DNA from 4 places in the Micromonospora palomenae genome. Region 4 is predicted to be linked to each of the others. Evidence: riboswitches for the same ligand, from Rfam matches in the RefSeq annotation. Region 4 holds a riboswitch; each other region holds the start of a gene.
The links. Region 4 has a riboswitch for cyclic di-AMP ahead of FHX75_RS10560 (C39 family peptidase). Riboswitches for the same ligand answer to the same signal wherever they lie in the genome.
Positions count from the first base shown of each region.

Region 1 (6,968 bases), 1.6 Mb from region 4:
AAGCGACCATCGTGCACATCAAGCGCCACCCGGTCTCAGTGCTCGCATCCCACCTGGCCCAGCCATGGGCACCGCCCACCGTCGACGGCGCGCTCGCCTACCTCAAACCGGTCTACCACCGATGGCTCACCTGGAAGAACACGGTCGACCTGACGGGCAGGCGATACATCGAGGTGAAAGCAGAAGATCTCGCAGCCGACTGGCCCGAGCAGCGCCGCGCCCTGTTCGAACGGCTCGACGTCGACGACTTCGCTACCCCTTCGACGTTTCAGTCGCACAAGCTGACGAACCGCAACGACCAATTCGACGACGAAACCCGCGAGTTCATCGAAGAAGCACTCGGCAAGGTCATCCCGGCCATGGGATATGAGTGACGGCTCTGGCTCTCCACCTCGAAGACGCCGCGTCGCGCCCTCGAACGCCCGGTAGAAGGAAGCTGCCATGGAGGCGGCCGCAGGGGCGATCGGACCGTGGTCGGCGCCCCAGCTCGCCGGCCCCGCCCCTCAGTGCTCGGTACCGGGACAAAAATGGGTGGCCTCGCCAGCCCGTCCCGCCCTACCTTGTAACTGGATCTTCTGCTCCGACCCACTCACGAGAGGACTTCACCCCGCGTGACGCCGCCTGCTCTTTAGACCTGACACCTTCCCCATGCATCGGTCGCCGACGTCGCCGTCGGCCTTTTTCCCATGCCTCCCGTCAGGTCTTCAGAGAGATCATGTCTACGCGTCCTCATATCGTTCTGTCCTGGACCGTTCGGCGCACCCGCCTTCCCCTGCTCGCGCTCGGCTGCGTCCATTGCCATTCCGGCCTCGCCAGCACCGGCGACGGGAAGTTCCGCGGCAAACTCCTCGACATCTGGCTCCCGGTCGCCTGCGTTTCCTGCGACCGCACCAGCAAAATCACCGTGCACGATCGCGTCCCGGTCCGGTACCTGGACCCGATCCGTCTAAAGGGCTGCTCCGGCAACTCCTTCGCCGCTGAATCGCAGAACCCACCGGGACTACTCGTTCATCCTGCTATGAGCCGCCGCCGTGGGCCTGAGCCGGGGCGAGAGGCAAGGTGGCCTTGCCCCGGACTACATCACGCGGCGGTCCGCGCGGGGTCGCTCATGACCGGGCGCGAACGAAGGTCAGGGTCGGCCCGATACCGACGACAAAGGTGAACGCCCGGGTGCATACATCCGGACGTGCCGATGGGCGCACGCTCGCCGCGATGGGCGCTGCCGCTCCACTGGGTGCTCAGTGGTTGCGGGATCCGACCAGGCCCGGGGATTGGGCTTCGCCCCGCGCCCGATCCCCGGGGTCGGCGCAGCCGTTAACCTCACCGTCATGGCGAGCGCCGAATTGGATGAGTTGATCGTCGCGGACGCCGACGCGCTGCGCGCGTGGTTGTCGGCCAACCACGCCACGTCGCCCGGCGTCTGGCTCGCCCTGACCAAGAAGGGCGGCACAGTCACGACGCTGACCTGGCAGCAGGCGGTCGACGAGGCCCTGTGTTTCGGCTGGATCGACGGGCAGGCCCGTAAACGGGATCAGGAAACCTCCTGGATCCGGTTCACCCCTCGCAGGCCCCGCAGTTCCTGGTCACAACGCAACGTCGCCCACGTGGCCCGGCTCGAGGCGCAGGGGCGAATGCTGCCCCCAGGCCGCGCCGCGGTAGAAGCCGCGAAGGCGGACGGGCGGTGGGCGGCCGCCTACGCCCCGCCGTCGGAAGCCGAGGTACCGGCCGACCTCCTCGCCGCCATCGCCGCCGACCCCGCCGCCCAGGCCATGTTCGACGTACTCACCAAAACCAACCGGTTCGCCCTCATCCACCGCGTCAACGCCGTCAAACGGGCGCAGACCCGCGAGCGGAAGATCGGCGAGTTCGTTGCCATGCTGGCCCGTCACGAGACGATCTACCCGCAGAAGGCCAAGCCTCCGAACTCACACGGGTGATCGCCTGCTCGACGGTGGAACCAGTCACGGCGCCAGGAGCGCTCGGACGGATTCCCTGGTTCGGAAGGGACGCACCTCGGCCGTGCCGGGGCACGCTTTCGACCCCTCGGCGGTGAAGGCCGGCTTCTTGCCCGGCTTGATCCGGATCTACCGCCGACAGCCGGCTCGGTTCAGTCGACATGGCCGTCCGCCTTCGGCTCGAAGACGTCCGGGACGCCGTCGTGGTCCTCGTCGAGCGTCTCGATCTCGTGCACCCGCCGGTAGACCCGGGTGCGGGCGCGCAGGATCACCGTCGCCAGCAGCGCGGAGAGCAGCGACCCGGTGAGCACCGCGACCTTGACGTGGTCGTCACGCGCGCTGCCCAGGCCGAAGGCCAGCTCGCCGATCAGCAGCGACACGGTGAACCCGATCCCGCCGAGCAGCGCCAGGCCGAGCACGTCGACCCAGTTCAGCCCCTCGTCGAGGTTGGCCCGGGTGAACCGGGACACCAGCCAGGTGGCGGCCAGGATGCCCACCGGCTTGCCGACCACCAGGCCGACCACGATGCCGGCCGCGACCCGGTCGGTCAGCGCGGTGGCCAGCCCGGCCAGGCCGCCGACCGTGACACCGGCGGAGAGGAACGCGAAGATCGGCACCGCCACCCCGGCGGAGATCGGCCGGAACCGGTGCTCGAAGTGCTCGGCCAGGCCCGGCCCGGCGTCCGGCCCGCCGGCGGCCTCGCTGCGCAGCACCGGGACGGTGAAGGCGAGCAGCACGCCCGCCACCGTGGCGTGCACCCCCGAGGCGTGCACCAGCGTCCAGGTCACGGCGGCCAGCGGCAGCAGCAGCCACCAGGACCGGACCCGGCGCTGCACCAGCACGGCGAAGAGCGCGAGCGGCACCAGGGCGGCCAGCAGCGGCGGCACGGCGAGGCTGGAGGTGTAGAAGACGGCGATGATGACGATGGCGAGCAGGTCGTCGACGACCGCCAGGGTGAGCAGGAAGGTACGCAGCGCCGAGGGCAGCAGCCGTCCCACCACCGCGAGCACCGCCAGGGCGAATGCGATGTCGGTGGCCGTCGGGATTGCCCACCCCCGGGCGCCGTCGACCCCGGCGATGAGGACGAACAGCACGGCGGGTACGGCCACCCCGCCGACCGCCGCCGCCACCGGCACCGCGGCCCGGCGCGGGTCGCGCAGGTCGCCGGCGACGAACTCGCGCTTGAGTTCCAGCCCGGCGACGAAGAAGAAGATCGCCAGCAGCCCGTCGGCGGCCCAGGTGGCGAGGGTGAGATCGAGGTGCAGCGACGCCGGGCCGACGGTGAGGTCACGCAGCGCCCGGTAGCCGTCCGCCCAGGGTGAGTTCGACCAGAGCAGCGCGAGCAGCGCCCCGACGAGCAGGAGCGCCCCGCCCACGGTCTCCTTGCGCAGGATGGCGGAGATGCGGCTGGTCTCGCCCCAGGAGCGGCGGGCGAACAGGCTGGTACGGCGCCGGGGGGCGTCGGTCACGGGGTCTCCTCGTCGGCAGGGGTCGCGTCATCCATCGCCGACCAGACTTCCCGGCACACCAGGGCCAACCCTATCCCCCGCCCCCGGCCGACGGCCCGACGACCGGCGACGCGGACGCGCCGGCGGGCCGGTCCACGCGCGCCGGGTACCCCGTCGGCAGCGGCCCGAACCACGACGTCGCCGTGGACGCGGCGACGCCCGGCCGGTCGTCCGGCCGGGCGTCGTCACAGTGCCCGGGTGCTGGGGTCAGAGGCTGAGCTTCTGACCGGGGAAGATCAGCCCCGGGTCGGCGCCGACCACGCGCTTGTTGCGCTCGTACAGCGCCTGCCAGCCACCGGCCAGGTCCCGGGCGTCGGCGATCTGCGACAGGGTGTCACCCGGCCGCACCACGTACACGTCGCCGGTCCCGGCCGGCGCGCTGCGCCGCTGGCTGCGGGTGCTGTGCTGCTCCCGCGAGGACCGCTCGGTGGAGGTGGCCTTCGACGAGCCGGAGCGCCGCTGCTTCTGCGACTTCTCCGACTTCTCCGAGGGGGTGGAGTAGCTCTTGGTGGAGCCACCCTTCCGGCCGCAGGTCGGCCAGGCGCCGATGCCCTGACCGTCGAGCACCTTCTCGGCGATCGCGATCTGCTCGCCACGGCTGGCCAGGTCGGCGCGGGAGGCGTACTTCTTGCCGCCGTAGCCGGACCAGGTGCTCTGCGAGAACTGCAGGCCGCCGTAGTAGCCGTTGCCGGTGTTGATGTGCCAGTTGCCGCCGGACTCGCACTGGGCGATCGCGTCCCAGTTGACGCTGGCGGCGCTCGCCGGCGACGCCGGCGCCAGGACGGCGGCGACCCCGGTGACCGCACCGACGGCGAGCGTGCCGACGGCGATGCGGCGCGAGCTGACCCGTCGGTGACGGGCGGTGTATTCAGTTGCCATGTGGATTCCTCCACGCCGACGAGGTGAGCTGTCGGGTTCGGGCCGAGGAGCCCGGCCGCCCGTGGGCGGCTTCACCCCGAGGTGACGTGCACCGAGGAACGTGTGGGTCCCCCGCTCCATGCCCGCTGAAAAGGTCCCACCGGCCGGCGGCATGGATTAGGCGTTACCGGCCGTGGTGTCCGCGATCGCGAACACGAACGACGTTAGGAACTGTTTCGGGCGATTGCCCACCTCTTGTGAAGTTCTTCACCCGGCTGAGCGACGGCTTCGTCCTTCGAGTTGCGGGTTGGTCGGCGGTGCTCTACAAGGGCCGGTCGGGAACCTGTCAGGACTGGGCCGAAAGCCTCGCTCCGAGCGGCGGATCAGGTGCCGTCGTCTCGCCGTCTTCGCTGGTCAGGCGGCCTCGATCGGCGGCCCGCGCCGCCGGACGGTCAGCGTTGCCGCTGATTGGCGACTCATGTCTGGGCAGCCCGGCCGCCGACTCGGACGGTAGGGAGCAGAGCGCGGCCGCGGCGCCGACGGGTCGGACCCGCCGGATGCCGGGCGCCGTCGCCCTGGCCGGCACGGTCCGCCCCGGTTCGCGGCGGCCGACCATCCGCGAGAGGAAGGACGCTCCATGGACACCGTCAGCATCGACACCGACTACCTCGTCGCCACCTTGGACGAGGACGACGACCCGGAGAGCCTGGCCGGCGACGAGGTCGACTTCGACCTGGCCGCCGCGCTGGAAGAGGAGGAGTGAGATGGGCGTGCACCTGGCGCCCGCGCTGCGGGTGCTGCGCGAGGAGATAGACACCCGGTGGCCGCAGCGGGACCGCAAGTCCGACGGCTGGTTGGGCGACGCCAGTCACCAGGCGCGCCGCTCGGACCACAATCCGGACAGTGACGACCAGTCGGTCAACGCGGTGGACGTGGACGTCGACGGGATCGACCCGCTGCTGGTCGTCCGGCAGGCCGTCAGCCATCCGTCCACCCAGTACGTCATCTACGACCGGAAGATCTGGAGCCGTACCCGCAGCTTCCGGCCGGCCCGGTACACCGGGCCGAACCCGCACGACAAGCACCTGCACGTCAGCGTCAGCCACCAGCGGAGCCTGGAGGACAGCCGCCACCCGTGGGGCATCGCCACCGCCACGACGGCTCGGCTCGGCGACCGGGTGCTGCGCGCCGGCTGCCGGGGCGGCGACGTCCGGGAGTTGCAGGCCGTCGCCAACCGCCTCGGGGCCCGGCTGACGGCCGACGGGGTGTTCGGGCCGGCCGTGGCCGCCTGGGTACGGTCGTTCCAGACCGCCCGGAAGCTCACCGCCGACGGGGTGGTCGGTCCGCGTACCGTGGCGGCCCTGCGCGCGGCCGTCAAGCCGGCCCCTTCGGTGCCCAGCGGGCGACCGGCGACGCCGGTGTCCGGGGGCAGACCGGGCTCGCGGACGCTGCGGCGCGGCAGCAAGGGCGGGGACGTGGCCTTCGTACAGCGGTTCGTCGGCGCGAAGCGGTGCGGCCCCGCGAGCGGCGCCTTCGACGCGAAGACCGAGGCCGGGGTGCGCTGGTACCAGGGCATGCGGGGGCTGACCGTGGACGGGGTGGTCGGCCCGGCCACCTGGGCGGCGATGGGCGTGCGGGTCGGTTCCTGAGCAGGCGGCCCCGGCCCGGCGCTGCACCGGGCCGGGGCCGTCGTCGCGTCAGAGGGTGCGGGCCAGCCGGTCGGCGAGGACCCGGGCAAACCGGGCCGGGTCGGCCAGGTCGCCGCCCTCGGCGAGCAGCGCCATGCCGTACAGCAGCTCGGCGGTCTCGGTGAGGGCACCCTCGTCGCCGCCGCGCTCGTGCGCCGCGCGCAGGCCGGTGACCAGTGGGTGGGTCGGGTTGAGTTCGAGGATGCGCTTCACCTTCGGCACCTCCTGCCCCATCGCGCGGTACATCTTCTCCAGCGTGGGCGTGATGTCGTGCGCGTCGCCGACGATGCAGGCCGGCGAGGTGGTCAGGCGGGAGGAGAGCCGGACCTCCTTGACGTTGTCGGCCAGCGCGCCGCCGAGGAAGGCGAGCAGGGCGGCGTACTCCTTGGTCTGCCGCTCCCGTTCCGTTTCGGCCTCCTCGCGCTCCTGCTCGGTGTCCAGGTCCACCTGGCCCTTGGCGATCGAGCGCAGCGGCCGGCCGTCGAACTGCGCGACCCGCTCCACCCACACCTCGTCGACCGGGTCGGTGAGCAGCAGCACCTCGTAGCCCTTGGCGCGGAAGGCCTCCATGTGCGGCGAGTTCTCCAGCATGGCCCGGGTCTCGCCGGTGGCGTAGTAGATCTCCTCCTGGCCGTCCTTCATCCGCTCGACGTACTCGCGCAGCGTGGTGGGCTCGGTGGCGTCGTGGGTGGAGGCGACCGAGACGATGTCGAGGATCGCCTGCTGGTTGTCCGGGTCCTCCAGCAGCCCCTCCTTGACCACCCGGCCGAACTCCGACCAGAAGGTCCGATACCGGTCGGCGTGCTCGGTGCGCATCTCCTTGACGGTGGCGAGCACCTTGCGGACCAGTCGGCGGCGCACGATCTGGATCTGCCGGTCCTGCTGGAGGATCTCCCGGGAGATGTTCAGCGACAGGTCGTGCGCATCCACCACGCCCTTGACGAAGCGCAGGTAGTTGG
Region 1 covers NZ_VIXA01000001.1:732,052-739,019, reverse strand. Annotated here, with positions in the region: gene FHX75_RS03365 (sulfotransferase family protein) at 1-374, shown strand, start outside; gene FHX75_RS03360 (DUF1062 domain-containing protein) at 716-1,162, shown strand; gene FHX75_RS03355 (YdeI/OmpD-associated family protein) at 1,329-1,937, shown strand; gene nhaA (Na+/H+ antiporter NhaA) at 2,108-3,424, opposite strand; gene FHX75_RS03345 (LysM peptidoglycan-binding domain-containing protein) at 3,671-4,342, opposite strand; cyclic di-AMP (ydaO/yuaA leader) riboswitch at 4,341-4,515, opposite strand; gene FHX75_RS31905 (hypothetical protein) at 4,959-5,084, shown strand; gene FHX75_RS03340 (peptidoglycan-binding domain-containing protein) at 5,086-5,970, shown strand; gene htpG (molecular chaperone HtpG) at 6,019-6,968, opposite strand, start outside.
Region 1: it holds a riboswitch for cyclic di-AMP, as region 4 does, so the genes downstream of both, FHX75_RS03345 (LysM peptidoglycan-binding domain-containing protein) here and FHX75_RS10560 (C39 family peptidase) in region 4, are expected to answer to the same signal.

Region 2 (6,260 bases), on a different contig from region 4:
AACACCCTTTGTGTGCAAGTGGTTGCACAGGCGTGATGCTGTAATGAGCCACCTTGAATTCGTACGGACGGTTCCCTAATGTGGGGCACCGACCGCTGTGGGTCGTCTGCCTCCGTCTTCCCCTCAGCGAGGCGCCCGGCGGTCGGTCGCTAAGGAGTCGGTGCCGGTGGCAACCATGCCCCCTCATCGTCACGCCCAGGGTCGTCCGCCCACTCACCCCACCGGCCTGCGCCGGATCGCCCGCCGCCTGCTCACCCTGGTCGCCGCCGTGGTCGTCGGCGCCGGGATGTTCGCCGTGCCGGCGCACGCAGCGCCCACGCCGGAGGAGATCGAGGCGGCGATCGACAAGCAGTGGGAACAGCTCGAGCCGACCATCGAGCAGTACAACAAGGTCCGCGCGCACCTCAAGGTCAACCGCAAGAAGTCGGCGGAGCTGGAGAAAAAGATCCAGCCGCTGGCCCTGCAGACCGAGCTGGCGATGAACCGGGTGGGCGACCTCGCCTCCCGGTACTACATGACGGGCCCCTCGCAGGACATCGGCGCGCTGCTGGTCAGCGCCAAGCCGGGCACCCTGACCGAGCAGCTGACCATCCTCGACCGCCTCGCCGCGCAGGAGCGCAAGGAGCTCCAGGTCGTCATCAACGCCCGGCAGAAGTACGACGGCGAGAAGCAGAAGCTCGACGCGCTGATCGCCGCGGAGGTCAAGCAGGAGAAGGAGCTGGCCGCCAAGAAGGCGCAGATCAACTCCGAGATCAAGCGGCTCCAGGCGTCGATGCCGAAGACCGTCGTCAAGGTGGCCGGCTGCCCGACCGTCAAGGGCGTGGTGAGTTCCGCCGCGCAGACCGCCATCCGGGTGGCCTGCCAGCAGGTCGGTGACCCGTACGTCTGGGGTGCCGACGGGCCGAACTCGTTCGACTGCTCCGGCCTCACCCAGTACGCCTACAAGGCCGCCGGCATCTACCTGACCCACCACACCGGCGCCCAGTGGAACGAGGGCAAGGCCATCCCGCGCTCCGAGGCGCGCCCCGGCGACCTGGTCTTCTTCTACAGCGACCTGCACCACGTGGGTCTCTACCTGGGCAGCGGGCTGATGGTGCACGCGCCACGGACCGGCAAACCCGTCCAGGTCACCAGCATCGACTACATGCCGGTCGCCGGCTTCCGACGACCGAACTGACCCCGAGCCCGCCGCGAAACCCCCGGTCGACCGACCGGGGGTTTCGCGTATCCGGGACCCGGCACGGCATGGCGGGTTGCGGATCGATAACGGTCGTCTCTACTCTGATCCTTCGTCGGCCGCGACAGGTCCGTCCAACCCGGGCGGCAGTGGCCGGCACCGCCGAATCGCCCACGGGCGAGCCGGGGACCCAGGTAAGCCGGGGTGAATCCGCAGCCACTGCGGTAGGGCGCTCCCTTCCCGCCCGAACCCGTCAGCTAACCCGGTAGGCGGTCGCGGAAGAAGGAGCCCGGAGCCCGGTGGCACACCATGCCCCGCGGCCACCGTCGTACCGGTCGACCCAGGTCGCCCGGCTGACGGCTGCGCCGCGCCCACGCTGGTCCCGCTTCACCACCGTCCTTGCCGCCCTCGCCGGTGCCGCCGTCGTACTGACCGGCGCTGCCACGGCGGCCCACGCCGACCCCTCGGTCGCCGAGATCGAGCGGCAGATCGACCAGGACTGGAACAGGCTCGAACCGATCATCGAGCAGCACAACGCCACCCGTCAGGACCTGGCCGCCAAGCGCCGGCAGGCCGACGCGCTGGCCAAGCGCATCGAGCCGCTGCAACTCCAGGTCGACCTCGCGATGAACCAGGTCACCGGGCTCGCCGCCGAGGCGTACAAGGGGGAGAACGTCTCCGCCGTCAACGCCCTGCTCGGCAGCAGTTCCCCCGGCGAACTGGTCGACCAGCTCGAAATGCTCGACCGGTTCGCCCAGCGCCAGCAGCGCGACGTGCGGGCCGTCAAGGAGTTGCGGGACAAGCTGGCCGCGGAGAAGGCGCCGCTGGACCAGATGGTCGCCCAGCTGACCCGGACCGAGGCCCAGCTGGCCGCGAAGAAGAAGCAGATCAACGCCGAGATCGACCGGCTGCAGAAACTGCGGCTCAAGGTGTACGGCAACGGTGGCGGGGGTGCGCTGCGCCCGGCCCCGTGCCCGGCCGGCTATCCCGGCGGCCCGGCCGGCACGGCGGTCAAGTTCGCCTGCGCGCAGATCGGCAAGCCGTACGTCTGGGGCGCCGAGGGCCCGAACTCGTACGACTGCTCCGGGTTGATGCTCGCGGCGTGGGCGAAGGCCGGTGTCTCACTGCCGCACAACGCCCGCCAGCAGCGCCAGGTGACCGCCCGGGTCAGCCGGGCCGACCTGCGCCCCGGCGACCTGGTCTTCTACTACGCCGACCTGCACCACGTCGGCATGTACGTCGGTGGCGGCTGGGTGGTGCACGCCTCCCAGGCGGGCCAGCCGGTCAAGATGAAGCGGGTCGACGACGGGCCGGTCAACAGCTACGGCCGGCTGGGCTGAGCGCGCGCCGGGCTCCCGGGACTCCGGGGGCCCGGCCCGGCGTCAGCGGGTGGGCCAGGTGCGCCAGTTCTGCCAGGAGCGACTCGGGGTCGGCCCGCGCTGGCCCTGGTAGCGCGACCCGTAGACGGCGGAGCCGTACGGGTGCTCGGCCGGGGACGAGAGCCGGAAGATGCAGAGCTGGCCGATCTTCATCCCGGGCCAGAGCGTGATCGGCAGGTTCGCCACGTTCGACAGCTCCAGCGTCACGTGACCGGAGAAGCCCGGGTCGATGAAGCCGGCGGTCGAGTGGGTGAGCAGGCCGAGCCGACCCAGGCTGGACTTGCCCTCCAGGCGCCCGGCGAGCTGGTCGCCCAGCGAGATGACCTCCAGCGTGGAGGCGAGCACGAACTCGCCGGGGTGCAGCACGAACGGCTCACCCTCGGGCACCTCGACCATCGAGGTGAGCTCGTCCTGCTGGATCGCCGGGTCGATGTGCGTGTACAGGTGGTTGTTGAAGACCCGGAAGAGCTTGTCGAGCCGCACGTCGATGCTGGACGGCTGCACCAGCGTGGGCTCGAAGGGCTCCAGCGCGAGCGTGCCCGCCTTGATCTCGGAGACCAGGTCGCGGTCGGAGAGCAGCATCGGCACACCATATCGAGCGGACCGGGTGACCTGCGTGTCGGACTACGCGTTCGTACACATGTTCGATAGGATGTCCGTATGGCTTCCTGGTCCGAATTCGCCGCTGACGAGCCCCGACTCGCCGACGGGATCCGCCTTCTCATGCAGCAGTACGGGCCGGGCTTCGGCTACCTGGCCACCGTCCGCGCCGACGGTGGGCCCCGGGTGCACCCGGTCTGCCCCGTGATCACCGACGAGGGGCTGTTCTGCTTCGTCGTCGACTCGCCCAAGCGGCGCGACCTCGAACGCGACGGGCGGTACGCGTTGCACTCGTTCCCGCCTGAGGAGACCGACGACGAGGCGTACGTCGCCGGTCGCGCGCAACCGGTCACCGACCCGGCCCGGGTCGCCCGGGTGGCCCGCCTCGGCCGGGCGGCGCCGCAGGTCGACTGGCGACTCTTCGAGTTCAGCGTCGACGTGGCGATGCTGACCCGCCGCGACCAGGGTGGGCTCGGCCAGCCCGGCGAGGGCCACGGGTCCTCCGCCGTCCAGGTCTGGCTCGATCCGGTCGCCGCCCACCGCGGCGGCGACGCCGCCGGCGTACCCGATCGGCGGCCGGCGCGCCGCGGCCGCCACGGTTTCGACACCCGCCGCCCCGCCGCCTGACCGCCGAGACGCCGATGCCGGCCCCGTCCTACGACGGAGCCGGCACCGGTGTCTGCTGAGGGTGTTACGCCGCGCGGTACGCGTTCCATGCGGTCAGCATGCGGCTCGCCTGGCCAGCGGTGAACTGGTACATGCACGAGTCGTAGGTGTAGTCCATGAAGTTGGTGATCGGGTCCAGGCCGGCCGTGGCGCAGGTGTCCCGCCCGGTCGGGCACTGGAACGCCGGCGAGGCCTCGGCCGGGGTGTCGCTGACGCTGTCACCCGAGCCGGAGCATCCACCCTGGAACGTGTGGTAGAGGTTCAGCCAGTGGCCGACCTCGTGGGTGCCGGTGTCGCCCTGGTTGTAGTTGGCGGCGGTGCCGCCCGGCAGCGACTCGCTCAGCACGACCACGCCGTCCATGCTGTTCAGCTTCCGCTGCGGGAAGGTCGCCCAGCCGAGCAGGTCGTCGCTCAGCTCACCCAGGTAGACGTTGAGCGTGTTCTTGCCGCCCTCGCGCAGGGAGGTCTTCATCGACCGCTCCGCCGAGGAGCCCTGCACGATCGGGTACCACGCCGGGTTGGTCACCCGGTTGATCTTCGTCAGCTGGAAGCCGAAGGCCGTGGCCGCGCCGCCGGTGGCACCCGAGTAGGCCTGGTTCAGCACGCTGATCTGTGAGGTGATCATCGAGTCCGGGATGTTGCCGCCGGCGCGGGTGCTGTCGCGCTGGATCACGTGCACGACGACCGGGATGGTGACGCTGGCCAGCGGGGCGGCGGCCTGGGCGCCGGCCCGGAAGCTCGCCCGCTCGCGCAGCGCGGCGGCCAGGTCGGCCTCGCGTTCGCGGACCTGCTTGGCGGTCAGCTCGTTGGGTTCGTGCTTGGCGATCCCGCCCTTCTTGATCCGAGCGTCCGAGTGGACGTCGGCCGGCTCGGCGCAGACCTCGCTCGGGGCGGCGGAGAAGGCGGAAGCAGCGGGGACGACGCCTACCGCGGCGGTGCTGAGCAGCAGCGCGAGGGTCGTCGACGCGACACCGGCGGCACGCCGGGTCAGCAGGTTGGGACGGAGTCCCATGGGCCCACCTCTTTCTGGCGGCGTGACAGGGGGTATGTCACGCCGTGGTCGAGAACGTGGGGGTGACGTTACAACCGATCGACAGATTTGAGAACGACCATATGTTGCCGCTGTGAAACTTTTAGCTCCACGTGGATACGTTACGTCCAAGATCGATCACGGCGGAGGGCGTGCCGGCGTGCCCGGGGTACCTGGGTGCACGGCGGCGGTCGCCTCAGGTACAGTGGTGCCGCCTGCGGGTGTAGTTCAATGGCAGAACATCAGCTTCCCAAGCTGACAGTGCGGGTTCGATTCCCGTCACCCGCTCCACGATCGAGGCCCTGGCCAGGACGCGAGTCCGAGCCAGGGCCTTCGATGTTCCGTAGCCAAGGACCAGGCCGCGTGCCATTAGCCTCGGTCATCCCTGGTGCGTTCTCGACTGCCCGACGAGGAGATCCGCCAGCCATAATGCGGCATCATGAACGCCCCACTGATCATCGGCTATCCACCCGCAGAGAGCACGTGGGTGCTTCATCCACCAGAAGACCCGTGGGGTGACGGGTACGTCGCCGTGATGCAGGTGGAGCTGCATGACCAAGGACTCACCGCTCGGCGCGGAGTAGAGCTTGCATGGCCGACTCACGCCCGGGAGCCGGACCTCGTTATCTTCTTCCAGCAGCTGGCCGACGACTGGCGCGGCTGGGAGGGTGAACGTAGTTGGCGATCATTGGACGCCACGATGCGGATCACCGCCCGCCATGACGGCAAGGGGCACGTCTCTCTAGGCGGAACCCTTCACCAGGACTCCTACTCACCCGACGGATGGCTCGCGCGAGTATTCATCACCGTCGAGGCGGGAGAACAGATGACCTCGCTCGTTGCCGCTCTTCGTGCCCACTTCGAGGGACTGGCGAGGTGACCCGTACAGCCATTCGTACAGCCAAGTACGCCCGCTGACACCGACGCTAGCCGACAACGACGGACCGGCTGACCAGGTGTGCAGTCACCTGACCAGCCATCCGCGATCTTCTGCGAATCACCTGGTCAGCAGGCCCTGCTAGCGTCAGCCGCACATAGATGATCAGTCGGAGGCCAGCAGGAATGACCCCCACGTTCCCCGAGACCCGCCTGCTGGCGGGCGATCTCTTGCTGCGGCCCTTCTCCGCAATCGACATCGAGGAAAATCAGATCGCTTGCGCGGACCCGCTCATCCAGCAGTGGCTCCCGCTGCCCCAGCCCTACACCCGCCAGGACTCCGCTGACTGGTGCACCAAGATCTCCCATTCCCTGCGGGAGACCGGAGACGGGATCCACTTCGCGATCGTCGACGCGAACACAGACCGCCTCCTCGGCACCGTCGGCCTGAAGAAGACCGACTGGCGCGGCCTGGTCAGCGAGATCGGCTACGCGGTCGCCCCCTGGGCTCGCGGCCGAGGCATCGCGGCCG
Region 2 covers NZ_VIXA01000002.1:1,086,035-1,092,294, reverse strand. Annotated here, with positions in the region: gene FHX75_RS16205 (C40 family peptidase) at 161-1,177, shown strand; cyclic di-AMP (ydaO/yuaA leader) riboswitch at 1,328-1,464, shown strand; gene FHX75_RS16200 (C40 family peptidase) at 1,477-2,517, shown strand; gene dcd (dCTP deaminase) at 2,560-3,138, opposite strand; gene FHX75_RS16190 (pyridoxamine 5'-phosphate oxidase family protein) at 3,217-3,783, shown strand; gene FHX75_RS16185 (zinc metalloprotease) at 3,848-4,834, opposite strand; tRNA gene FHX75_RS16180 (tRNA-Gly) at 5,070-5,143, shown strand; gene FHX75_RS16175 (DUF6228 family protein) at 5,292-5,732, shown strand; gene FHX75_RS16170 (GNAT family N-acetyltransferase) at 5,915-6,260, shown strand, end outside.
Region 2: it holds a riboswitch for cyclic di-AMP, as region 4 does, so the genes downstream of both, FHX75_RS16200 (C40 family peptidase) here and FHX75_RS10560 (C39 family peptidase) in region 4, are expected to answer to the same signal.

Region 3 (6,968 bases), on a different contig from region 4:
ACGCAGCTCTGGGGCGGCTCGTACACCCAGACCGGCGCCGCCGTGTCGGTGCGGGACGCCGGCTGGAACGGCGCGCTCGGCGCCGGCGCCACCACCAGCGTCGGCTTCCTCGGCAGCTCCAGCGGCAGCAACGGCGTACCCGCGGTCACCTGCACCAGCCGCTGACCCGGCCGGCGCAAGCAACCGTGCAATGCGACGTGGCGGTGTCCGGAGTTCCGGACACCGCCACGTCGTTCTGATCCACCCGGGGTCCCCGGCGTGCCGTCGGTCAGCCGTCGAGGCCGACCGGTGAGTTCGGCCGGTCCACGTCGACGAACTCGATGTCGTCGACGGCCCGGACGTCCCGGCTGCCGGCGGCCCGCGCGGCGGTCCCGGCGGCCCAACCGATCGCGGCCCCGACCAGCGCCGCGCTGATCAGCAGCGTCCACGGCAGGGCCGGACGGCGCCCGGCGAGCGCGTCGAAGGCGAGCGTGGCCCGACGCCGGGCCTCGTCCGCCGCCGAGCCCACCAGGTCACCGGCGTCGGAAAGGTGAGTGCCGCCGCGGACCGACCGCGCCGTGTCCCGCACGCTGTCACCGGCGGAACCGACCGCCGAGACCAGCTGCTGCCAGGCCTGGTCGGCGATCCGCTCCGGCTTGCTGCGGCGCTCCAGCAGGTTGCTGCCGAACATGGGTACCTCCTCGGGGTGCCGAAGTCTGCGGCCACTTCGGACGTCGACGTCTGCGGCGCGTCACGGTCGCCTGTCCCGCCAGTGCCCATCCGGGACGCGCCGCAAACCCGGGTCGGACCCTCAGCGGACCACGACCACCGCGACGCCGCGGGCGAAATCGTCGTCGTCGTCATCGTCGTCGTCCCCGCCGCCGAAGCCGCAGGCCAGTACGAGAGCGAGCAGTGCGCCGACACCGGCCAGGCCGAGCAGTTTCCTGAGCATCGATCGTTCCTTCCGTCGTGGTGGAACCCTCGCCCGCCGACCCTAGGCGGGTGGGGCAACACCGGGGGATCGGCGCGCGGCACCGGGGCTCGCCGGGCGGGCCGGGTTCGGAAACGACTGGACCGGGGTCGCTACCCTGGATCGGTTGGAGCGGCCGAACCCGGTCGCTCGTTGGAATGAACGGGACCAGGAACAACTCGGGGAAGAACGGTCCGGTCCGTCCGGATCCGCGAATTGCTCATCCCGGGGGGTGGCGACCGAGGCCGTCGGAGGAATACTCTCGGTCGCGGCCCGCGTACTGATGAGGCGCCCGTGGACGGGCGAGTGGAGGTGCTCGCGTGAGCCTGTCGATCGTGAAGTCGGTTCTGCCGGGTGGTGTCATGGAGATCGCTCCGCGAGGGGAGATCGACGTCGACACCGCGTACGAGGTGCGTGAGGCGATCGCCGAGGTGCTCGCGAAGGGCCGTCCGTCCCGGATCGAGCTGAACATGCGACTCGTCACCTTCATCGACTCCGTCGGCATCAGCGCGATGGTCGCCGGGTTCCAGACGGCCGAGGTCAGCGGCGTCAAGCTGGTGGTCACCGAGCCCAGCCGGTTCGTTCACCGGCAGCTCTGGGTCACCGGCCTGCTCGGCCTCTTCGGCGCGCCGGAGCCCTACTTCGCCGGCGCCGCGGCCCCGACCCCCGAGGTCCTCCCCGGCGCCTGACGTCGGCCGCTGGTGATCCACTCCAGGTCGCCGATGTGGCGGTGACCCGCGCCCGCGGACCCCGCCACGTCGCCGGAACGGAGTGGATCAAACCGGCGGTCAGTCGCCGCCCAGGCCGGAGAGGTCCACGTCGGCGACCTCGGTGACCGCCCGGACGGCGGTGACGGAGGCGTACCCGGCGGCCAGCAGGGCCAGGTCGGTGCCGGGCTGCACGGCCTGCCCCGGCTCCTCCAGCGAGGTCCGCACGAAGCCGTGCCCGGACTCGGCCACCGTCATCTGCACCTGGCCGAAGCTGGCCAGGGTGGCCCGGCGCACGCCGCGCAGCCGCCCGTGCGGCAGGTCCGGGGCGTTGACGTTCAGCACGCTCTCCACCGGCCCGGCGGTCAACCGGGGCAGCAGGTCCAGCGCCACCCGGGCGGCGGTGTCCCAGTGCCGCTCCGCGTCGCGTACCCGGGCGGCGGCGGAGACCGCGGCGCCGCCGCTGACGGCGGTGGCCTCGCCGACGGAGAGCACGTCCAGCGAGACGGCCATGGCGCGGCAGCCGTTGGCGGCGGCGGTGAAGGCCGCGCCCACCGTGCCGGAGTGCAGCACCGCCCGGCCGGCGTTGGCGCCCCGGTTGATCCCGGAGAGCACCACCGTCGGCGGTGGCCCGAAGGCCCCGTGCACGGCGATCAGCGCGATGAAGCCGGGCGAGCCGCCGACCCCGTACGCGGGCACCCCGGGCAGCTCCGGCAGCGGATGGTCGCGGACCACCACGTGCCCCTCGCGCTCCACCGCTGTCATCGAGGCGCTCGTGCCGCTCGCCTCCTCCAGCGGGGCGGCCACCACCACGTCCAGGCCGCGGTCGGCCGCCGCTCGGGCCAGCGCCAGGATGCCCGGCGCGGCGATCCCGTCGTCGTTGGTGACCAGCACCCGCAGCGTCACCGGTCCACCGCCCGGTCGGCCAGCTCGTCCGGGGTGGTCCGCTCCTGCGGCCGACTGACCACCACCGTCGTACCCGTCCATGCCCCGCCTCCCGTGGCCGTCGCCGGCCGGATTCCCCGCCGGGGCACCGTCATGCCGCCTGCGATTGCCAGCCCGGCCGTCGTACGGGACGATCGGGCGACCGACGAGGGGTGGAGGGTGGAGTGGTCCGGCGGGAGTCGTTCAGCTACACGGTGCAGGCGCGCTGCTCACGGGCGGACGCGGTGGCGCTGTTGAGCGATCCGGCCCGGCAGGGGGAGCTGCATCCGCTGATCGTCCGGGTGCGCCGGCTGCCCACCCGTCCGGGCGCGCGGGCCAGCTACGCCATCACCGACCGGCTGGAGCTGGGGCCGCTGCGGTTCCCGGTCACCTACCAGGCCGACGTCCTGGTGGTCACCGACGACGAGATCGTCACGGTGGCCCGGCAGCAGCCCGGCACGACGGTGCGCAACCACACCCGGCTCCAGGAGGAGGGCGACGTGCTGCGGATCGACGTGGAGATCACCCTCTCCGCGCCGGCACCGCTGTTCGGGTACGCGTTCCGCCAGGCCCGCGCCGCGCACCTGGGCCTGGCCAGCCGACTCGGCGCGGTGCTGGACCGGAAGGCCGGCGGCGGCCCGGTCCCGAACTGACGCCCGGGTCCACTCAGCGGCGGCCGGCGGGCGCCGCCGCCCGGCGGGGCGGGGGGACGGTCCGGCGGTTGCGGCCCCACGGCTTCCAGGTGGAGATCACGGTCATGGTGACCAGCAGGCCGGTGGAGACCGCCGGGGCGACCACCACGTCGAGGCGCTGGTGTGCGGTGGCGTCCGGCCCGGCGGCGGCGCGCAGGTTCGGCGTCAGCGCGAACAGCACCAGGCCGATCATCACCGTGGTGAGCACCAGCTTGACCACCACCCAGCGCCAGCGCAGCAGCCCCCAGGGGGTCAGCAGTGCGCTGGTCACGCCGATCACCCAGACCAGCACGCTCAGCGGCGCGAAGAGCCAGGTCGCCACCAGCGCCGCCGCCGGGTAGACCACCCCCGGGTCGGCGCCGCGCAGCCCGGCGATGCCGAGGGTGAGCAGCACGAGGTCCGCGCCGAGCCAGCCCAGCGCGGTCACCAGGTGCAGGGTGAGCAGGGTCTTGCGGCCGTCGGGGGAGAGTCGGGTCATGCCTCGATGCTCGCCCGGCCGTCGGGCTGCGTCGTGGGCCGGTCGACGACATCCCGGGTACGTCGGCGCGCGTACGACGGGGCCCGTCCGCCTCGGACGGGCCCCGCCGCGGGTCGGTCAGTAGACCGACAGGTGCACGTGGTTGGTGTGGTCGCTGGACGGGTCCCCGCCGGCCCCGCTGTACGACTTCCACCCGCTGCTGGGCAGCCAGATCTGCCGGTACCAGATCACGTACAGCACCCCGAGCCGGTCGGCGTTGCGGACGTGGTACGCGGCCAGGTTGTTGCCGTACGTCCGGTCGCCGCCGGTCGCGTCCCCGCCGAAGCCGCTCTTCTGCGCGGCGAAGTCGCAGGCCCGGCCCTTGGGGTGCTCGCCCGACCCGCTGGGGCGGTAGCAGGAGACGTACCGGGTGAAGCCGGCCGCCTGGCTCTGCTTGAGCGCGTTGAGCATGCGCGGGGTGATGCAGCCGTTGGCCGGGGTCGGGTCGTTGACGCTGCACGACTCCGAGGGCCAGGACCCGTCGGGGTTGCGCGGCGCCGGCCGGGCGTTGGCGGTGGAGGTGCCGGCGTTGGAGCCGCCCCCGGTGCTGACGGCGGGCTTGTCGGCGGCGGCCACCGCCAGGGCCCGTTCGGCCTGCTCCTTGCGCTTGGCCATCACCGCGACCTGCTTGCGCTCCTCGACGATCTCCTTGTCGAGCGCGGCCCGGGTGCGGGTGGCGTCGTCGCGGGTCTGGATCAGGCTGCGCAGCTCCCGGTCCTCGTTGGAGGCGACCGTCTCCAGCGCCGCCGCCCGGTCCAGGAAGCCTTCAGGGCTGGAGCTGTTCAGCAGCGCCGACACCGGCCCGAGCCGCCCGGTCCGGTACGCCACGCCGGCGATCTCGCCGACCTTGCCCTGCCGGACGGTCAGCTCCGACTCGATGGTCTTGAGCTGGTTGCCGAGCTCCTGCTGCCGCTTGGTGGAGCGTTCCAGCGCGGCCTTGGCGTCGATCCAGCCCTTGCTGGCCGCGTCGAGCTGGGCGCGCAGCGCGGGGGTGCCGCCCTCGGGGTCGCCGGGGGCGGCGAGCCGGGTGGCGGGGGGAGCGGCGGTCGCCGGGACCGGCGCGGACGACACCCCGAGGGCGAGCGTCGCGACGACCGCGGCCGCCAGCCGTGCGGTGGTACGTCGTACGTGCATGCACATGTCCTTCCGTCAGCCGCCGACCGGGTTAGCTGACGGGTTCGGGACGGAAGATCCCTACCGCTGACGCGGATGCACCCCACGAACATGGTTCCCCGGCTCGCCCTGGCAGGCGATTAGGCGGCGGCCACCGCCGGCACCGGAGGGTGCCGCCTGGCGGAGGCCGGGACCGAGCCTACCGGTACGGGTGTGACACCCGCCCGTTTCGTGACTGAGGGTACTGGAGTGAATCCTGGTGTAGGTGACACAACGGGACAATAGGTGTCCGATTTCGTCACCACTCGACCTGCCCGCAGGCGCCGGGTGCGGCCCCCGGCTCGATCTGGAGGGTGGCGTGCTCGATGTGGAAGTCCTCGTGCAGGGCGGTGCGGGCGGCGGCCAGCACCGTGCCGACCTCGGCGCCGGGGACCATGGTGAGGTGGGCGGAGGCGACCTCCATGCCGGAGGTGAGCGTCCAGACGTGCAGGTCGTGCACCTCGGCGACGCCGGGGACGGCGGTCAGCCGGTCGTGCACGGCGGTCACCTGCAGATGCTCCGGGGCGGCCTGGACCAGGATGCGCACCGCCGCCCGGCCGAGTCGCCAGGTGCGGGGGAGGATGAACAGGCCGATCGCGACCGCCACCGCCGGGTCGGCCCACCACCAGCCGGTGCCGGCGATGAGCAGCGCGGCCCCGATCACGCCCAGCGAGCCGAGCAGGTCGCCGAGCACCTCCAGGTACGCCCCGCGCAGATTGATGCTCTCCTGCGCCCCCTCGCGCAGCAGCGCGAACGCGACGAGGTTGGCCAGCAGGCCGAGCACCGCCACCGCCAGCATCGGCCCGGTCCGCACCTCCGGCGGGTCGCCGAACCGGCGGACCGCCTCGATCAGCACGTAGATCGCCACCCCGCTGAGCAGGACGGCGTTGGCGAGCGCGGCCAGCACCTCCAGCCGGTAGAGCCCGAAGGTGCGCTGCGGGTCCCGGTCGCCGTGCCGGGTGGCGGTGATGGCGGCCAGCGCCATGCCGATGCCGAGCACGTCGGTGAACATGTGCCCGGCGTCGGAGAGCAGGGCCAGCGAGCCGGTGCCGAACGCGGCGACGGCCTCGACCACCATCAGCGCGGCGAGCAGCGCGAAGGCCGCCCAGAGCCGCCCGCGGTGGCGGTGCGCCGCGTTCGCGACCGACCCGTGGTGGTCATGACCTGCGCCCACGCCCACACCCTCCGTCGCCCCGGCGGCCCGAACCCAATCTATGCTCACATCGCTATGTATGCAACTGACCCCGCACGCATCCCCCACCTTCAGAGAACGAGCGGCCTCCGCGCCCGGAACAGCCACTCCTTCTCCGGAAGTGCCCGACCCCGGGGCGGGGGTCAGGGGGTGGGGTCGATGGTGGTGAGGCGCTGGGTGGCGCGGGAGAGGGCGACGTAGAGGGTGCGCACGCCCGAGCCGGGGTCGGCCCGGATCTCGCTCGGGGCGATGAGCACGACGCCGTCGTACTCCATGCCCTTGGCCTGGAGGCTGGTCACCACCTGGAGCCGGGAGCCGCCGCGGCCGCCCAGCCAGCCGGCCACCTCGTCGCGGCGCGGCACCGGCGTGATCACGCCGACCGTGCCCTCCACCTCGGTGAGCAGCGCGTCCACGGCCTGCACGGTCGCCGCCGGCAGCCGGTCGGCGGCGACGGTCAGCGCGATCGGCTCCACGCCGGTGGAGCGGACCGCCGTCGGTAGCTCCAGGTCCGGGTAGAGCCGGCGGATCTCCGCCGCCGCCACCGCGAAGATCTCCGCCGAGTTGCGGTAGTTCGTGGTCAGCGCGAAGCGGTGCCGCCGGCGCCGGCCCAGCGCCTGGTCCCGGGCCCGGTCCAGCTCCTGCGGGTCACCGGTCCAGGCGGTCTGCGCCGGGTCGCCCACCACCGTCCAGGAGGCGAGCCGGCCGCGCCGGCCGATCATCCGCCACTGCATCGGCGAGACGTCCTGCGATTCGTCCACCACCACGTGCGCGTAGTCGCGGTAGTCCTCCGGACGTTCCCGCGCCGCCGCCCGGGCGGCCCGCTGCCGGTCGGCGA
Region 3 covers NZ_VIXA01000003.1:731,265-738,232, forward strand. Annotated here, with positions in the region: gene FHX75_RS24315 (cellulose-binding domain-containing protein) at 1-165, shown strand, start outside; gene FHX75_RS24320 (hypothetical protein) at 269-670, opposite strand; gene FHX75_RS30955 (hypothetical protein) at 791-931, opposite strand; gene FHX75_RS24325 (STAS domain-containing protein) at 1,270-1,638, shown strand; gene surE (5'/3'-nucleotidase SurE) at 1,738-2,562, opposite strand; gene FHX75_RS30960 (hypothetical protein) at 2,559-2,696, opposite strand; gene FHX75_RS24335 (SRPBCC family protein) at 2,754-3,233, shown strand; gene FHX75_RS24340 (hypothetical protein) at 3,247-3,750, opposite strand; gene FHX75_RS24345 (coiled-coil domain-containing protein) at 3,868-4,923, opposite strand; cyclic di-AMP (ydaO/yuaA leader) riboswitch at 4,928-5,059, opposite strand; gene FHX75_RS24350 (cation diffusion facilitator family transporter) at 5,201-6,115, opposite strand; gene FHX75_RS24355 (HelD family protein) at 6,277-6,968, opposite strand, start outside.
Region 3: it holds a riboswitch for cyclic di-AMP, as region 4 does, so the genes downstream of both, FHX75_RS24345 (coiled-coil domain-containing protein) here and FHX75_RS10560 (C39 family peptidase) in region 4, are expected to answer to the same signal.

Region 4 (6,968 bases):
TCGGCGAGGAGCGTCAGGGCCTCATGGGCGGGCACCTTTGCATCGGGCTCGACCAGGACGTGAAGCCACCAGGCGTCCAGGAATTCCCGCAGAGCGCTGCGTTGCTCGGTGGGCCACTCCTGCCAGCGGCCGGCGGTGAACAGACGTCCCAGGCTCTCCGTCCCGGCCATCGGCTCTACTCGGCCCGCCACGAGGCCCTGGGTCAGTTGGGGCAGGATCCGGCGCAGCAGCGGCCCGGGGTAGCGCCAGTCCGTGGTCCAGTACGTGCGGCGGAGCAGTCGTCGTCAAGCGGCACGTCCGGGGTCTTGAGCAGTGCCAGTTCCTCCGCGCTGCCCCAGTGGCACTCGCAGTTGGACTCCTGCCGGTGGGCCGTCATGCCCCGGAACGTGGCGGCCACACCCGCCAGCGCCACATCCAGGCGGCCGCTCACGTCAGTCGGATCAGGGATCATGGCGAATCCGCCTTCGAGGACTCCGGAGGCGTATACCTGCCGAAGAGAAGGATCTTAGAGCCATACGAACCAGCGCGTGCCTGGGGTCAAGGAGCTCGGGCTGGGTGACCAACTGGGTGACGACGGGCGCGGGCAGCGCCGGACGTCCACGGATTCTGGTGGACCGTTGGGACAGCTCAGCCCTGCTGCTGGCGCAGCTCATCGACGGCTGGTGGTTCCTTCACACCGAAGAGGTCATCGTGGCTTTATCCCCTGGTCAGGCCTAACGAACGGACTGCGGTCAGTGGCGGACAACGTCCGGCGGTACACCAAGCGCCGTGACAACGTCCGGTGTGGACGGCGAGCTCGAACCTCCGGGTCGGCAGGTAGTCCCGAGCCGAATGCCGCCCACGACGGCGACGCCCGCCGTCCGCAACCGGTCACAGGTACGGGTCGAGCAGGGCCAGCACCGCCGCCGGTTCCTCGACGTGCGCGTTGTGGCCGAGGCCGGGCAGGGTCGCCACCGGCACGCCCAGCTCGGCGAGCTGCGCGTCGCTGACCATCGGGTCGTGCTCGCCCCGGGCCAGCAGCACCGGGACGTCGGTGGCGGCCAGCAGGGCCGGCAGCTCCGGCGCGCCCACCGCGAAGGCGGCCGGGTCCATGGCCAGCCGCCAGCGGCCGTCCTCGGCACGCAGCCCCGCGTCGACCACCGGGTGGTCCGGCGCGAAGAGCCCGCCCAGGCCGGCCACCTTCAGGTAGCGGCGGGCCGCCTCGTCCCGGGTGGCGAACCAGGTCACCGGGCGCTCCGCCAGCTCGCGCGCCCGGGCCAGCTCGGCCGGCGACCAGACCGCCTTGATGCCCAGCCCGACCACCGCGTCCACCGGGAGCCCGGCGTCGCGGGCGGCCAGCGCCAGCGCGACCACCCCGCCGAGGGAGTGGCCGAGGACGACCAGCCGGTCACCCGGGCGGGCCCTCTCGGGCACCGGGCCGAGCCCCGCCGCGACCTGCTTGGCGAACCCGGCGAAGGAGTACCCGGGCAGCGGCGGCGAGAAGCCGTGGCCGGCCAGGTCCGGCGCCAGCCAGCGGCCCGGCCAGCGGTGTTCCAGCAGCGGCGCCCAGGGCAGCCACACGTCGCCGGTGGCGCCCATCCCGTGCAGCAGCAACAGCAGCCGGCGGTTACCCGAGTCGTCGGTCATGGGCCGCAGTGTGCCATCGCCCGGTTCCGCCGCGCGAGACCCGCGCCAACGGCGACGGGCACCGGCCCCCAGGGGAGCCGGTGCCCGGACGAGCGACGGTGTGGATCAGGCGGAGTAGCCGCGGGTGGCGATCCAGTTCGCCAGGTCGATGGTGCTGACCCAGTACGACGGCAGGTTCGGGTCCGCCGAGTCGGCGATCCGGACCGTCCGGCCGTCGTTCTTGTAGCCGACCACCGCGATGTAGTGGCCGCCCGGGAAGGAGTGCCAGCCGCCGTCGGTGTCGGTGGCGCTCCCCGCCACGTTCGCCACGACGCCCCGGCCGTCGGTGATCGCCGCGATCACGTCGGCCTGGAGCCGGTCGATCTGGGCGGAGCTGGGGGTGCCCTGGAACATCCGGGTCCGGTACGGGTCGCCCTTGACCGACTGGTTCAGGACCCGGGTGGTGTCCAGCGCCGAGTTGGTGCCCATCTCGGTGGTGCCGAGCGGGCCTTCCAGCTCGGCCTGGGTCCGCTCGACGCCCGCCGCGCTGAGCGCGTTGCGCACCGCGGCCGGACCGCAGTTGTAGAAGGTGGTCTGCGCCTGGTAGTCGTAGCGGAGAACCTTGGTCGACGGCGGCTTGGGGGCCGCCTTGCGGGTCAGGTCCGGGTCCGCCTTGGCCTTCTTGGTGGCGCTCGCCGACGCCGAGGGGCTGGCCGAGGGCGACGGGCTGGCGGACGGGGTGCCGACGCGGGCCTGGCCGCGGGTCGCGACGTCGTCCAGCCGGGGCGCCACCTCGGCGACGGCGGCCGAGGTCTGCTGGCGGGCGGGCGCCTCGTCGGCGAGCAGGGTGCTGGCGCCGGAGACGAGCACGAGCGCGGCGGCCGAGCCGGCGACCAGCTGGTACGACCGCTCGGTGGCCAGGCGTCGCAGCTGCCGCTTCAGGGGGTGCTTCACGTGTTTTCCTCCACGGTACGAGGGCGGGAGCGGCGTGCCGGACCGGCGCGTGACGAAACGTCACCCGCGGTGTCAAGACCGGTGTGCGAGGCCGCTCGGCGGGGGTGCGCCCGGTCGGTGACCGGGCGGCGGGGTGGGGCCGGAATCAGCGCGCGAGGGCGCGGCGGACCGGCACGAACACCCCGGTACCGAGGTGGAGATCAAGCCGAGGAATGCGACGGAGCAGCAAAAGTTGGAACTCCTTCCGACACCGCCTACCGGGTTAGCTGACGGATTCGGGCGGGAAGAGCGCCCTACCACGGGCCGTGGCCCGCGGATTCACCCCGGACGTGCATGGGTCCCCGGTTCGTGAAATCACGATTGAGCGGGTCGGCGCGGCGTCGCCTCTTGCGATCGGAAACCGCACCGGACCCGGGCGACACTACTGGTCGGTCACGTGTCGGCCAAGCGCCGTCAGCTGCGTAAACATGATCAGGGCGACAAATTTGCCGTACAGTTCGGCACTGACGTCACTCAATGGGACAGGCGGTTGTTCCGGGACCGTCGGGCGACAACCGGACAGCACGGCGGCAAACCCTGCCGCTCGTCGCGATCGATGTCACCGACTGTGACCGGATGACCGGTTTCCCGATTGCCGTGACGCGAGTCACGGAAATACGGGTAACAATTCGGTCGCGTCCTCAGCCCACCCGGGCCGGCCGCCACCGCGCCGCGAGCGCGGTCCGCGCCGTCGCCGTCGCCGTCCGCTGGGCGGGCAGCCGCGCCGGACGCAGCCGCTCCGCCGCCGCGTACGCCTCGGCGGCGAGCGCGCGGGCCGCCTCGGCGGCCAGTTCCGCGTCCCGCCACGCCGACCGCTCCCGCCCGGCCGCCGCCCGGTACGCGTCCCGCCGGCCGTCGCGTACCGCCCGGGCCAGCAGCACCTCCTGCTCGACGGGGTGCCGCCGGGGGTCCCACCCGTCCCGGTGCGCGAAGACGTCCCGCAGCCGCTCCACCGGCAGCTCGCCGCGCCAGTGGGCCGCCACCGCCGCCTGGTGCAGCCAGCGCTCCCGGCCCGCGTACTCGGCCGGCGTACGCGGGGTACGCGGGGCGGGCAGCGCGGCGGCGCCGGTGAACCGGCGGGCGGCGGACTCCGCCTCGTCGTACGCCGTCCAGGCCCGGTCCACCTCCTCCTGGGCGGCCAGCCAGGCCTCCCGCCACCGGCGCGCGGTCTGGGCGGCGCCCGCCGCGGCGACGGCGACCTCCTCGGCGTACCGACGCAGATCCGCCAGCTCGGTCGCGGGGTCGGCGGCCGGGGCCGGGTCGACGACCGGCTCGTCGGGAGCCGGGTCCCGCTCGGGGCGGGCGACCAGCACGGTGAGCACGGTCAGGGCGAGTACGAGCAGGGCCGACCAGATGGCGGCGGCGGTCGGGACCTCGACGAGGAACTGGTAGAGGACGGTGTTCACGGTGGGCACCTCCCGGAAGCGGGATGCGGAAAGAGGAGTCACACACCGGTCCGGGGGCGACGGGGCGAGGCCGGGGCGGCGCCGCGTGCCGGGGAGCGGGTGCGGTGGTGCGGTTCTCGAAGGCGCGGTCGCGGGTGGCCCCGCGTGGCGGTCAGCCGACCGGCGGGGCGCGGGGACCGGTCGTGCCGGCAGCGAGCCCGGTCAGGGGCAGCGGCGGCGCGGTGACCGGATGGGCCGGCCGGCCGACCGGGTCGATCGAGGTGACCTGAGCGAGCGGCGCGGCGGGCGGGGCGACGGATGCGCGGCCCGCGCTCTGGGCGTCGTCGGCGGCGATCGTCACGGCGGGGACGGCGGCCGCGCGGACGGCGGACCCGTCGGGCACCGCCAGGTCGGCGAGGACCGGGGCGCCCGCCGGACTCGGGGCGGCGGGGAGCGCGCCGGCGTCCGGCCCGGCCGGACCGCCGAGGGAGAGCGCGACCGCCAGGGCGAGGCCGGTCAGCAGCCGGGAGCTCCAGCGCGCCACCCACCACAGAGGACTGGTGAGCGCGACCGGGAGCACGGCACCACGCTACCGCCGATGCCGGGTGATCGCAGCGTCGCCGGGCGTGTCGGCGCGACACTCACCACCGTGCGACGTGACGAACGCCCGCCGTTGGCGACGTGTCGCGCCCTCCCTCGGGGACGTCACCCCGACACGCCGCAAACGGCGCGAGGCGCATGGGCACGAGCGCGGGCGGCCAACGAACACCTGCCGATGGAGTCCCAGCGACCGACCAGCGCGGTTTGCGGCGTGTCGCGCGATCCCGGACGAGCGTCACCGCGACATGCCGCAAACCGCGCGGGGCGCACGGGCACGGGGACCGAACCGGAGCGCGCCGGCCAGGGTGGACGTGGGGTCAGTGGGGGTCGCGCGGGCCCGCGTACTCGATGGGTCGGCCGGCCGGCGGGCCGTCGGCGGCCGCCCGCGGCGCCGGCGTGGGGCGCGGCGCCGGCGCAGTCTCCGCGTCCAGGGTGGACGGGGCGAGGCGGGGCCGGCGGCGGGGGGCCAGGCGGCGCATCATCGGCGTCTCGACCCAGCGGTGCAGCAGGGCGGCCAGCACCAGGTTCACCGCCAGGAAGCCGAGCACCGCCAGCGGTCCCCACCAGCCGGGCAGCCCGACGCCGAGGTGGCCGGTGGCCCGCAGCACGGTGACCATCACCAGCACGTGCACCAGGTAGAAGGCGAACGAGACCTCACCGAGCCAGACCAGCCGGCGGTGCCGCCAGGGCGAGGGCAGGCCGCGCACGTCGGCGTCCGCCGCGGCGGTGATGACCAGGATGTACGCCACGGAGAGGATCGCCGCCCAGAGCTCGGCGCGGATCCACTGCGCCGCCACCACCCAGGTGACCACGAAGACGAGGCTGGCCAGCGGCAGGCCGGGCCCCCGCCAGCGGCCCCGCCGCATCAGCTCGGCGGCCGCCACGCCCAGCCAGAACTCCAGCGAGCGGACCACCGGGAAGATCTGGGTGAACCACCAGGTGCTCTCCTCCGGCACCAGCGCCTGCCCGGGCCAGAGGGCCACGATCAGCAGCGGCACCGCCGCCACCACCGCCCAGAGCAGGCCGGCGCGGGCCCGGCGCAGCGCCGGCAGCACCAGCGGCAGGCAGAGGTAGAAGAACAGCTCGCAGGAGAGCGACCAGCTCACCGTGTTGATGGCGTAGAAGTAGCCGGGCGTCGGGTCCCAGGCCTGCACGAGCAGGAGGCTCTCCAGCGCGGCGCGGGGCACGATGGTGTCCGCGAACCACCACATCACCAGCAGGGCCGCCACCCAGGTCAGCAGGTGGTTCGGGTAGATCTTGGCGAGCCGCCGCCGCCAGAAGTCGCGCCGCCGGTCCCCGTCGCGGGCCGACCAGACCAGCACGAACCCGCTGAGGATGAAGAAGAACTGCACCCCGGACAGGCCCAGGGTGAACACCCCGCCGACGACCGCCTGGTAGTCCGGTTCGCCGACGATCCGCATGGTGCCCGCGTGGTAGCCGAAGACCAGCATCGCGGCCACCCAGCGCAGCCCGGTCAGCGAGGGCAGCCGGCTCGCCGTGGCCGTCGGTGCGCCTTGCGCGCTCGTCATGCCGGGCACCCCGCCGTCGCCACGCTCACCCGCACGTACCTCTCCTCCCCCGGCCGCTCGCCGCCGCGACCGCGGCCCGGTGCCGGACGGCGGCACCGGTCGTGCCACCGTCCGGGCACCCTACCGGCTGGTGGGGCCGCCACGACCGGGCCGGGGGACGCGGACCCACCGGGAGATGTACGCGGGCTGCAGATTGCCCTAATATTCCCCGGACCCGCAGCCGACGTCGTGCCCGGCGGCGGGCCGGCCGGCGTCCTCCCTCCAGGCCGCCCCGGCACGCGTGGACCACGAAATGGAGCGGCGATGCACCAGCGGATCCTGATGCGGGCGAAGAAGGGCCCGTTCGACGTCCGCTCCGCCGAGGAGGCCTTCGAGGGCGACTGGATCGGGGTCAACAACGGCAACCTCGTCTTCAGCCACGCCGCCCACAAGCTGCTCAGCACGACGACCGCCGAGATCACGCCGACCGAGTTCAAGGTCAACCCGCGCGACGCCGACGAGATCAACGAACGGTACGACGTCTACGTCGTACCGCTGGCCAACGCCTTCCGGCGCAGCTACGCGCACCGCATCGAACTGATGACCCGGCTGGTCGAGCGGCTGAAGATCCCGGTGGTCGTGCTCGGCGTCGGGGTGCAGACCGACGTCACCGGCGACCGGGAGTACCTGCGCCCGATCGACGCCGTGGTCAGCCGGTTCGTCCGGGCCGTGCTCGACCGCTCCCCCAGCATCGGCGTACGCGGCGAGATCACCGAGAGCTACCTGCGCACCCTGGGCTTCTCGGCGGTCGACGTGATCGGCTGCCCGTCGATGTTCCTGCACGGCGACCGGCTGACGGTGGAGAAGACCAGGCCGA
Region 4 covers NZ_VIXA01000001.1:2,340,890-2,347,857, forward strand. Annotated here, with positions in the region: gene FHX75_RS31565 (hypothetical protein) at 1-170, opposite strand, end outside; gene FHX75_RS30690 (hypothetical protein) at 556-717, shown strand; gene FHX75_RS10555 (alpha/beta fold hydrolase) at 871-1,626, opposite strand; gene FHX75_RS10560 (C39 family peptidase) at 1,732-2,559, opposite strand; cyclic di-AMP (ydaO/yuaA leader) riboswitch at 2,796-2,936, opposite strand; gene FHX75_RS10565 (hypothetical protein) at 3,240-4,004, opposite strand; gene FHX75_RS10570 (hypothetical protein) at 4,156-4,563, opposite strand; gene FHX75_RS10575 (acyltransferase family protein) at 4,901-6,112, opposite strand; gene FHX75_RS10580 (polysaccharide pyruvyl transferase family protein) at 6,416-6,968, shown strand, end outside.